Marichromatium purpuratum 984: one gene and its partners. The protein of the gene in region 1 binds, or shares a complex with, the protein of each later gene. Links are inferred from orthologs where the notes say so. Each region holds a gene or a part of one and is shown on either strand. Other genes may lie near its edges.

Region 1 (2,981 bases):
CCGAGCGCTTCGTCGCGGAGATGATCAAGGCGCTGCAACACAATCGCATCGACGAGTTCAAGCGCACCTACCGCTCGGTCAACGCGCTGCTGATCGACGATGTCCAGTTCTTCGCCGGCAAAGAACGCTCGCAGGAGGAGTTCTTCCACACCTTCAACGCACTGTTCGAGTCTCGTCAACAGATCGTGTTATCCAGCGACCGTTTCCCCAAGGAAGTGGTGGGACTCGAAGAACGCCTGCGTTCACGTTTCGGTTGGGGGCTGACGGTCTCGATCGAGCCACCAGACCTCGAGACCAGCGTCGCCATCCTCCACAGCAAGGCCAGTCTGCTCGGCGTCGACCTGCCCGAGGACGTCGCCTTCTTCGTCGGTCGCCGGATCCGCTCGAATATCCGTGAACTCGAGGGCGCGCTGCGCCGACTGGTGGCTAACGCCCAATTCACCGGCAAACCGATCACTCTCGACTTCGCCAAGCACGCGCTGCGCGACATGCTCGCGGCGCAGGACAAGCAGGTCAGCATCGAGAACATCCAGAAAACCGTGGCCGAATACTTCAAGCTGCGCGCCTCGGACATGCTCTCGGCCAAGCGCAGTCGCTCGATCGCCCGACCGCGCCAGATCGCCATGGCCCTGGCCAAGGACCTGACCAAGCACAGTCTTCCCGAGATCGGCAACGCCTTTGGCGGGCGCGATCACACCACCGTGCTGCACGCCACGCGCAAGATCAAGAGCCTGCGCGAGAGCGACGCCGGGGTCGAGGAGGACTACAGGAATCTGCTGCGAATCCTGACCTCCTGAGTCACGCACGGGTCCAGGATCGCGCCGTTCGGTGCTCGCACCCATCACATGCGACATCGCAATCGCCCATTCACGATTTTTAGGAGACATTCATGGAATTCGTCGTTAACCGCGAGATCTTGTTGCCGGCGCTGGGGAAGGTGATCGGCGTCGTCGAGCGCCGTCAGACACTGCCGATCCTCGGCAACTTCCGACTGGTGGCTCGCGAGGGCGAACTCACCATCCTCGGCACCGACCTCGAGGTCGAGGTCCAGACCCGCTGCGAGGCGGCGGTCCAGGAAGTCGGCGAGACCACGGTCCCGGCACGCAAGCTGGTCGACATCTGTCGTAACCTCGGCGAGGGCACCGACATCCGCTTCCGTATCAGCGACGAGCGCTGCGTGGTCACCGCCGGGCGTGGGCGCTTCTCGCTCGGCGTGCTGCCGGCGGTCGACTTCCCGGTGATGGAGCAGGAGCAGGGCGGGGTCGAGTTCGGACTCGACGAGGCCGGTTTCAAGCGGGTGCTGGAGAAGACCGCCTTCGCCATGGCCCAGCAGGACGTGCGCTATTACCTCAACGGTCTGTTGATCGAGTTCGATGCCAAGGGACTGACCGCGGTGGCCACCGACGGTCATCGTCTGGCCAAGTTCAACACCGATCTCGGGGTCGCCGCGGTCGACGGGCGCCAGGTCATCCTGCCGAGCAAGACGGTGCTCGAACTGCGCCGCCAGCTCGGTAACTCCAACGACCCGGTCTCAGTGGTCCTGGGCGAGAAGAGCATCCGTCTGGTGATCGGCGACATGATGATGACCTCGAAGCTGGTCGACGGTCGCTACCCCGATTACGAGCGGGTCATCCCGCAACAGCTCGCCAAGTCGGCAGTGATCGACAAGGAGCCGCTCAAGCGCGCGCTCTCGCGCACCGCCATCCTCTCCAACGAAAAGTATCGCGGCGTGCGTCTGGCTTTCGACAATGGACTGCTCAAGCTCCAGGCCCACAACCCGGAGCAGGAAGAGGCCGAGGAGGAGGTCGAGATCGAGTACCAGGGCGAATTCACCGCGATCGGCTTCAACGTCTCCTACCTCACCGATCTGCTCGGCGTGCTCGATGGCAGCGAGGTCGAGGTCAGCTTCCAGGACGGCAACAGCAGTTCGGTGTGGCGGGGCAGGGGCGCGGAGGCCGAAACCTACGTGGTGATGCCGATGCGCCTCTAGTCGCATCCTGACGAGATGCCCGAGTCCAGCCCTGTCTGTCCGTTGCGCACGCTGCGGGTGGTCCATCTGCGGCGCTGCCGTGAGGTCGCGCTGGAGACCGCAGCCCCCGTGGTGGTGATCACCGGCGGCAACGGTGCGGGCAAGACCACGCTGCTCGAGGCGGTCTATCTGCTTGCCCGCGGGCGCAGCTTCCGTGGCCGTAAGGCCGGCCCGATGACCACCCGCGGCGAGCGCGGCACCCTGGTCGAGGGGCGTTGCGAGGCCGATGCGCCGAACGGACGCCTGCTGCGTTATCGGCGCGATCATCATGGTCGCGAGCACAGCCTCGACGGTCTGCCCTGGCCGCCAGCGGGTGACGATCGTCCACTGCGCATCAAGCTGATCGGTGAGAACGCCCAGTCGCTGCTCGAAGGCGACCCGACGCTGCGCCGGACCTTCCTCGACTGGAACCTGTTCCACGTGGAACCTCGACTCGGCGCGCTCAGACGAGAACTCTCACGGGTCCAACAACAACGCAACGCCGCGCTGCGGCGCGGTGGTGGGCGAGAACTCGCGGTCTGGGATCGAGGGTTGAGTGAACTGGGTGAGCGTATCGACGGCCAGCGTCAGGTGTTCTTCGCGCACTGGCGAACGCGCTTCCACGAACTCGCCGCGACCTTTCCCTTCCTCGACGGGGCCGATCTGGTGTTCGCTCGGGGCTGGCCGGCGCAACAGTCGCTGGCCGAGGCCATCACCACCGCCCGGCGTGCAGAACTCAGTCGTGGACATACCCTGATCGGTCCCGGTCGAGCCGAGTTCCAGCTGGTGCGCGACGGCGCCCGACTCGCGCTCTCACGCGGCCAGGCCAAGGTCGTGGTCTGTCTGTTGCAGCTCGCCGCCGAGCAGGTCCATCGCGACCAGGGACTCGCGCCGGCACTCTGGCTGCTCGACGACATCGAGGCCGAACTCGACACTCACACCTTGGAGCGACTCTGGGGACTGCTCGGCCAAC
Region 2 (3,086 bases), 190 kb from region 1 along the record:
GATCGGCGCCAGATATTCGGTATCCCAGTCGGCCTCGCTGGCGGGCAGCGCCGCGGGCAGCTGCTCGCGGGTGCGCGCGCAGCCGCGCAGCTCCACCCCGCGCTCGGCGAAGGCCGCGCCCAGGCGCGGCAGGATCTGCCCGGCGACGGCGGTGTCGACCAGCAGGGTCTCCATGGTGTTGCAGGTGCCGTAGCGCTGGGTCTTGGCGTTGAGCGCGATGGCGAAGGCCTTGTCGAGATCGGCGTGGGCGTCGATGTAGACGTGACAGATGCCGTCGAGGTGTTTGATCACCGGCACCCGCGCCTCGCGGCTGATGCGCTCGATCAGCCCGCGGCCACCGCGCGGGATGATGACGTCGATCGACTCGGGCATGGTGATCATCGCCCCGACCGCGGCGCGGTCGGTGGTGGCGATCACCTGCACCGCGTCGGCCGGCAGCCCGACCTCCTCCAGCCCGGCGTGGATGCAGCCGGCGATCGCCTGGTTGGAGGCGAAGGCCTCGGAGCCGCCGCGCAACACCGTGGCATTGCCCGACTTGAGACAGAGCGCGGCGGCGTCGGCGGTGACGTTGGGACGCGACTCGTAGATGATGCCGACGACGCCGAGCGGCACCCGCATGCGCCCGACCTGGATGCCGGAGGGACGATAGTCGAGATCGGTGATGGCACCGATCGGATCGGGCAGCGCGGCGATCTGGCGCAGCCCCTCGATCATCGCGTCGATCCGCGCCGGGGTCAGTTCGAGCCGATCGAGCAGCGCGGCATCGAGCCCCTTGGCGGCGCCGGCCTCGAGGTCGCGACCGTTGGCCGCGGCGAGCTGGTCGCGCGCGGCATCGAGCCGCGTGGCGATGGCGAGCAGGGCGCGGTTCTTCTCGGCGGTGGTGGCACGCGCCAGGGCGCGGGCGGCGGCGCGGGCGCGCACGCCGAGATCACTCATGTAGGCGTCGATGTCGTGGATGCTGGATTCGCTCATGTCGATGACCTTCGATGGATGGAAAAGGCGTTCAGTGCGCGTCGCCCCGAGCGAGATCGTCGGCGATCGCGGCCAGGCGCTGCCAGGGATCGCCCGGAGCAAGCCCCTTGATCGCCAGATCGGCCTCGGCGCAGCGCCGCAACAGACCGTGGAGCTGACCCGACGAGCGTCCACGCAACGCGCGCTCGACCACCGGCATCCGTGGCCTGGGCACCCGGTGGGCGGCCAGCACCTTCGCCGGGGACTGTTGCCGGGCGACGGCCTCGGCGGCCTCGGCGAGCATTCGCAGCTCGCGCGCGAGCACCCAGAGTACCAGGCTCTCGGCGCTGCCCTCGGCGCGCAGCACCGCGATGATCCGCTGCACCCGGGCGCGATCGCCGACGAGCGCGGCGTCGGTGAGGGCGAAGAGATCGAAACGGGCGCTGTCGGCAAGGGTGCCGAGCAGGTCGTCGAGCCCGAGCGGGCCCGGCTCGCCGAGCAGGCGCAGCTTCTCGATCTCCTGGGAGGCGGCCAGCAGGTTGCCCTCGGCGCGCTCGGCGAGCAGCGCGGCGACCCCGTCGGCGGGCGCGAAGCCGACCCCGCGCAGCCGTTGCTCGACCCACTGCTCCAGCTCGCGCCCCTTCAGCGGCCACACCTGCAGCACCGCGCCGCATTCCTCGACCGCGCCGACCCAGCGCGCCTTCAGCTCCTTGCGCTCGAGCCCGGGGGCGAGGATCAGCAACAGGTTGTCGGCACAGGGCCGGGCGCAGTACTCACGCACCGCCGCGCCGCCTTCCTTGCCGATGCGCGCCCCACCCAGGCGCAGCTCGATGAGCTTGCGGGTGGAGAACAGCGACAGCGCATCGGCCGCCGCGCCGAGCGCGTTCCAGTCGAAGCCGCCGTCCTGGTCGAGCACCTCGCGCTCGGCGAACCCGGCCTTGCGCGCCGCGGCACGGATCAGCCGCGCGGCCTCGTCGAGCTGGAAGGGCTCCTCGCCGCAGAGCAGATAGACCGGCGCGAGTCCGCGCGCGAGCTGGGCCTGGAGTTGATTGAAACGCAGACGCATGATGTACCAGGGGTCCGAACAAGGGAGCAGCGCGCGCCGGCGTCAAGGCAGGGCGCGCGCCGGGGAGCACGCAAGGTCGGCACCGACGCGACCGGCGGGCCGGGTGATGCCGCCGCGCCAGCGGCGCTCAGCGCAGCGCCACGCGCAACCGGGTGAGGATACGATCGGCGGCCTCGGTGGCGAAGTCCTCGAAGATCAAGTCCTGCTCGAGCCGCTTGCCGAGGACTTCGACGTCGGGGTTGTCGAAGGTGCGCACCAGATCCAGACCCTGCGGCGCGACCAGCTGCACCCCAGCCTCGCCGAGGGCGTCGAACTGCACCATGTAGTGCAGCTCGTAGGCCAGGGTCTTGCCGTTGATATCGACCGCGGCGACCCGCGAGGAGCTGGTCTCGGCGAGGATGCGCAACACCATCCGCGCCTCGGTGGCGTTGCGGGTCACCTCGACGTCGCTGCCCGCGAGCAGATCGAGCAGGGCGCGCCGCACCGGCGAGCCGGCATCGGCCTGGATATAGAGCGGGTTGAGCGTCGGCGGGATCTCGACGCTGCCGCGCAGCTGGAAGCCACAGCCGGCGAGCGCCAGCAGCACCGCCGTCAGCAGCACCATCCACGGACCCCGGCCACCGGGCATCGATCGGCTCATTCGTTGCTCACTCCGTCTCTCGCGTCTCGCGACACCCCTCGCCGGGAGCGGCCCCGAGGAGGGGCGCACCTCAGGCGACGATGTTGACCAGCTTCTTCGGTACCACGATCACCTTGCGCACGGTCTTGTCGCCGATGAACTTGCGTGCGTGCTCGTCGGCCAGCGCGGCGGCCTCGATCGCCACCTTGTCGGCGTCGGCCGCGACCTTGATCTTGGCGCGCACCTTGCCGTTGACCTGCACCACGTATTCGATGCAGTCCTGCACCAGCGCCGACTCGTCGACCTCGGGCCAGGGCGCGGCGAGGATGTCGTCGCCGAAGCCGAGGTCGCGCCACAGATGGTGGGTGACGTGCGGCGCGATCGGGCCGAGCAGCCGCAGCACGATGCTCACGCCCTCGCGCAGCACCTGCGCGCGCGCCGCCGACTCCA
Region 3 (3,150 bases), 1.7 Mb from region 1 along the record:
CGATGCGGCACCGGAGCGAGATAGGGGGCGTCGGTCTCGATCAGCAGGCGCTCGTCCGGGACCTGGCGGGCGACCTCGCGCAGCTCGGCGGCGTTCTTGAAGGTGACGATCCCGGAAAAGCCGATGTGGAAGCCGAGTTCGAGGGCGCGGCGTGCCGTCTCCCAGTCCTCGGTGAAGCAGTGCACCACGCCGCCGACCTCGCCCGCGCCCGCCTGCTCCAGGATTTGCAGGGTATCGGCGCGGGCCTGACGGGTGTGGATCACCAGCGGCTTGGCGCAGGCGCGCGCGGCGGCGATGTGGGTGCGGAAACGGCGCTGCTGGCGCTCGGCGTCTTCGGCGCCACGATAGTAATCGAGCCCGGTCTCGCCGATGGCGCGCACCCGCGGATCGTCGGCGAGCGCGAGCAGGCGCGCCACGTCGGGGTCCTCGCCCTCGTTCTCGTTGGGGTGGACGCCGACCGAGCAGAAAACCTCGGGATAGGGCTCGATCAGCGCGCGCATCGCCGAATAGTGCTCCAGGTCGATGCCGATGCTCATCAGGTGGGTGACGCCCGCGGCGCGGGTCGCCGCGATCAGCGCGGCGAAATCGCCGCCATGAGGGGTGAGGTCCACCCGATCGAGGTGGCAGTGTGAATCAACCAGCATCAAAAACAGCCTACATGGTGTGGGTGGGACGCTCGGAGTTGAGCATGCCCGCCAGATAGTCTTCGATCTTGCGCCGCGCCGCGCCCTTGTCCTGATCGCTGAACTGCACCCCGACGCCGACCGAGCGGTTGCCCTCGGCGCCGGGCGGGGTGATCCACACCACCCGACCGGCCACCGGGATGCGGTCGGTCTCCTCCATCAGCTGCAGCAACAGAAAGATCTCGTCGTCGAGCTGATAACGCTTGGTGGTGGGGATGAACAACCCGCCGTTCTTGATGTAGGGCATGTAGGAGGCGTAGAGCGCGCTCTTGTCGCGGATGGCGAAGTTGAGGATACGCTGCTGGCCACCCAGCGCGCCCAGCGAGTTGGTCGGTGAACTCATCGATCGGGATCCTCGGGTGTGGATGCGTGCGGACGCCACGCGAGATCACGCCGACGCGGCTCGACCGGATACGGCCAGCTCACGCCATTCGATGGCCAGCGACTCCAGCAGCAGCTGGACGTTGACGCTGCCCTCGCACTGGGTGCGGGCCTCGAGCACTCGCCTGAAGAAGCGATGCGCGGCCACCGGATCGAGCCGTGAGGCGAGCGCAGCGAGCGCCTCGCGCTGATCGGGGTTGTCGAGCCGGGGCGGCGTCGCGCTCGCACCCAGCCGCAGCAGATCGCAGAGCCAGCCGGCCATCCACTCCAAGAGTAACGCGGCGCCGAGCTTGTTCCAAGCCGCCGCCTCTGCGAGCGGCGCGCGCTCCCCCCGGGCCAGGGCGATGAACCCCTGGAGCCGCTGCGCGCGCGCCTCCAGGCGCTCGGGGTCGAGCCGGTCGAGCGCGGCCAGCGGCGCGCCGTGGGCCAGACGCAACGCCAGCGCGGCCTGCTCATCGGGCAGACGACCACGCAGCCAGGCGAGCGCCTCGGCCTCCGCAGGCAACGCGATACGCAGTTGCTGACAGCGGCTGCGGATGGGCGCCGGCAGCCGCTCCGGGTGCTCGGCGACCAAACACAGCAGGGTGCGCCCGACCGGCTCCTCCAGGGTCTTGAGGAGCGCGTTGGCCGCCGCGGCGTTGAGATGATCGGCAGGATCGATCAGCACTACCCGCCGTTCGACGCGGCTCGGGGTCAGCGCCTCGCCGGCGCAGAGAGTACGGATCGCGGCGATCGGGATGTCACCGGACTTGCTCTCGGGGTCGGGACCGACACGCACCAGATCCGGATGATTGCCGGCGGCGAGCAGCACACACTCCGCACAGCGCCCGCAGGCCTGTCCTTCGGCGTCGGGCGCGGCGCAGAGCAGCGCGCGGGCAAAGCGTTCGAGCAGAGCACGCTTGCCGACCCCGGCCGGTCCGCTCAGCAGCAGCGCGTGCGGCAGCCGATCGGCGGCGCGCGCCTGCAGCAGCCGCGCCCAGGGCACGGCGAGCCAGGGCGGCAGTCGATCGCGCACCTGGCTCATCGTCCGGCCCCGAGCGTCTCGTGCAGCTCCACGGCGAGACGCTCGATCTCGGCGCTGACCGACGCCAGCGGCGCGGCGGCATCGATCACCCGATAACGCTCCGGCATGGTCGCCGCTCGTGTCAGATAGACCGAGCGCACGGCCTCGAAGAAACGCAGAGTCTCGCGCTCGAAGCGATCGGCCGCACCGGCACGGGCGCGGGCACGCGCCAGTCCCTGCGCCGGCGGCAGATCGAACACCAGGGTCAGATCGGGGCGCAGCGCACCCTGCACCAGCCGCTCGAGGGTGGCGATGGGGGCGACGTCGAGCCCGCGACCACCGCCCTGATAGGCGTAGGTGGCGTCGGTGAAGCGATCGCAGATCACCCACACCCCGGCCTCGAGGGCCGGGCGAATGGTCTTGTCGAGATGTTCAGCGCGGGCGGCGAACATCAGCAGCAGCTCGGCGCTCTCGCACATGGCGCCGTGCTCGGGGTCGAGCAACAGTTCGCGGATGTGCTCGGCGATCGGCGCCCCACCCGGCTCACGGGTGGTGATGACGCGCCGCCCCTGGGCACGCAGCGCCCCGGCGAGACGCTCGACCTGGGTGCTCTTGCCCGCGCCCTCGATGCCCTCGAGGGTGATGAAACGGCCAGCTTCGGTTGGTGCAGACATCTATTTTCCCAGGATATAGCGACGCACCGCGCGCTTGTGCTCGGCATAGGTGGCCGAGAACTTGTGGGTGCCGTCGCCCTTGGAGACGAAGAACAGGGCGTCGCCGTCGGCCGGGTGCAACACCGCATGGATGGTGCCGCGACCGGGCAACGAGATCGGCGTCGGCGGCAGGCCGTCGATCACATAGGTGTTGTAGGCGGTCGCCTCGCGCAGGTCGGAGCGGCGGATGTCGCCCTCATAGCGCTCACCCATGCCGTAGATGACGGTCGGATCGGTCTGCAGCCGCATCCCCATGCGCAGCCGTCGCACGAAGACCCCGGCGATCTTGGCCCGCTCATGGGTCGCGGCGGTCTCCTTCTCGACGATGGAGGCGAGGATCAGCGCCTCGTAGGGGGTCTCGACGGGCAGG

The links.
Region 2: the proteins of dnaN (region 1) and holA are in contact, whole or in part, in a cryo-EM structure (PDB 8GIZ), measured with the Escherichia coli proteins. The link is inferred for Marichromatium purpuratum 984 from one-to-one orthologs.
Region 3: the proteins of dnaN (region 1) and holB are in contact, whole or in part, in a cryo-EM structure (PDB 8GIZ), measured with the Escherichia coli proteins. The link is inferred for Marichromatium purpuratum 984 from one-to-one orthologs.

The regions. Positions count from the first base shown.
Region 1 is NZ_CP007031.1:767-3,747, forward strand. What follows is about bases 110-2,939. They hold dnaN (DNA polymerase III subunit beta), read left to right. Parts: upstream 110-889; coding sequence 890-1,990; downstream 1,991-2,939. Other genes in these bases: dnaA (chromosomal replication initiator protein DnaA), read left to right, coding at 110-797; recF (DNA replication/repair protein RecF), read left to right, coding at 2,006-2,939. Also shown: more of dnaA, read left to right, coding at 1-109; more of recF, read left to right, coding at 2,940-2,981. UniProt on the Escherichia coli protein: Confers DNA tethering and processivity to DNA polymerases and other proteins. Acts as a clamp, forming a ring around DNA (a reaction catalyzed by the clamp-loading complex) which diffuses in an ATP-independent manner freely and bidirectionally along dsDNA.
Region 2 is NZ_CP007031.1:195,103-198,188, reverse strand. The notes cover bases 11-2,945. They hold holA (DNA polymerase III subunit delta), read right to left. Parts: upstream 2,018-2,945; coding sequence 1,004-2,017; downstream 11-1,003. Other genes in these bases: leuS (leucine--tRNA ligase), read right to left, coding at 2,728-2,945; MARPU_RS00890 (LPS-assembly lipoprotein LptE), read right to left, coding at 2,145-2,657; MARPU_RS00900 (glutamate-5-semialdehyde dehydrogenase), read right to left, coding at 11-972. Also shown: more of MARPU_RS00900, read right to left, coding at 1-10; more of leuS, read right to left, coding at 2,946-3,086. UniProt on the Escherichia coli protein: Part of the beta sliding clamp loading complex, which hydrolyzes ATP to load the beta clamp onto primed DNA to form the DNA replication pre-initiation complex.
Region 3 is NZ_CP007031.1:1,676,519-1,679,668, reverse strand. Bases 81-3,079 are described here. They hold holB (DNA polymerase III subunit delta'), read right to left. Parts: upstream 2,089-3,079; coding sequence 1,072-2,088; downstream 81-1,071. Other genes in these bases: mltG (endolytic transglycosylase MltG), read right to left, coding at 2,742-3,079; tmk (dTMP kinase), read right to left, coding at 2,085-2,741; MARPU_RS07590 (PilZ domain-containing protein), read right to left, coding at 655-1,026; MARPU_RS07595 (TatD family hydrolase), read right to left, coding at 81-644. Outside these bases: more of MARPU_RS07595, read right to left, coding at 1-80; more of mltG, read right to left, coding at 3,080-3,150. UniProt on the Escherichia coli protein: Part of the beta sliding clamp loading complex, which hydrolyzes ATP to load the beta clamp onto primed DNA to form the DNA replication pre-initiation complex.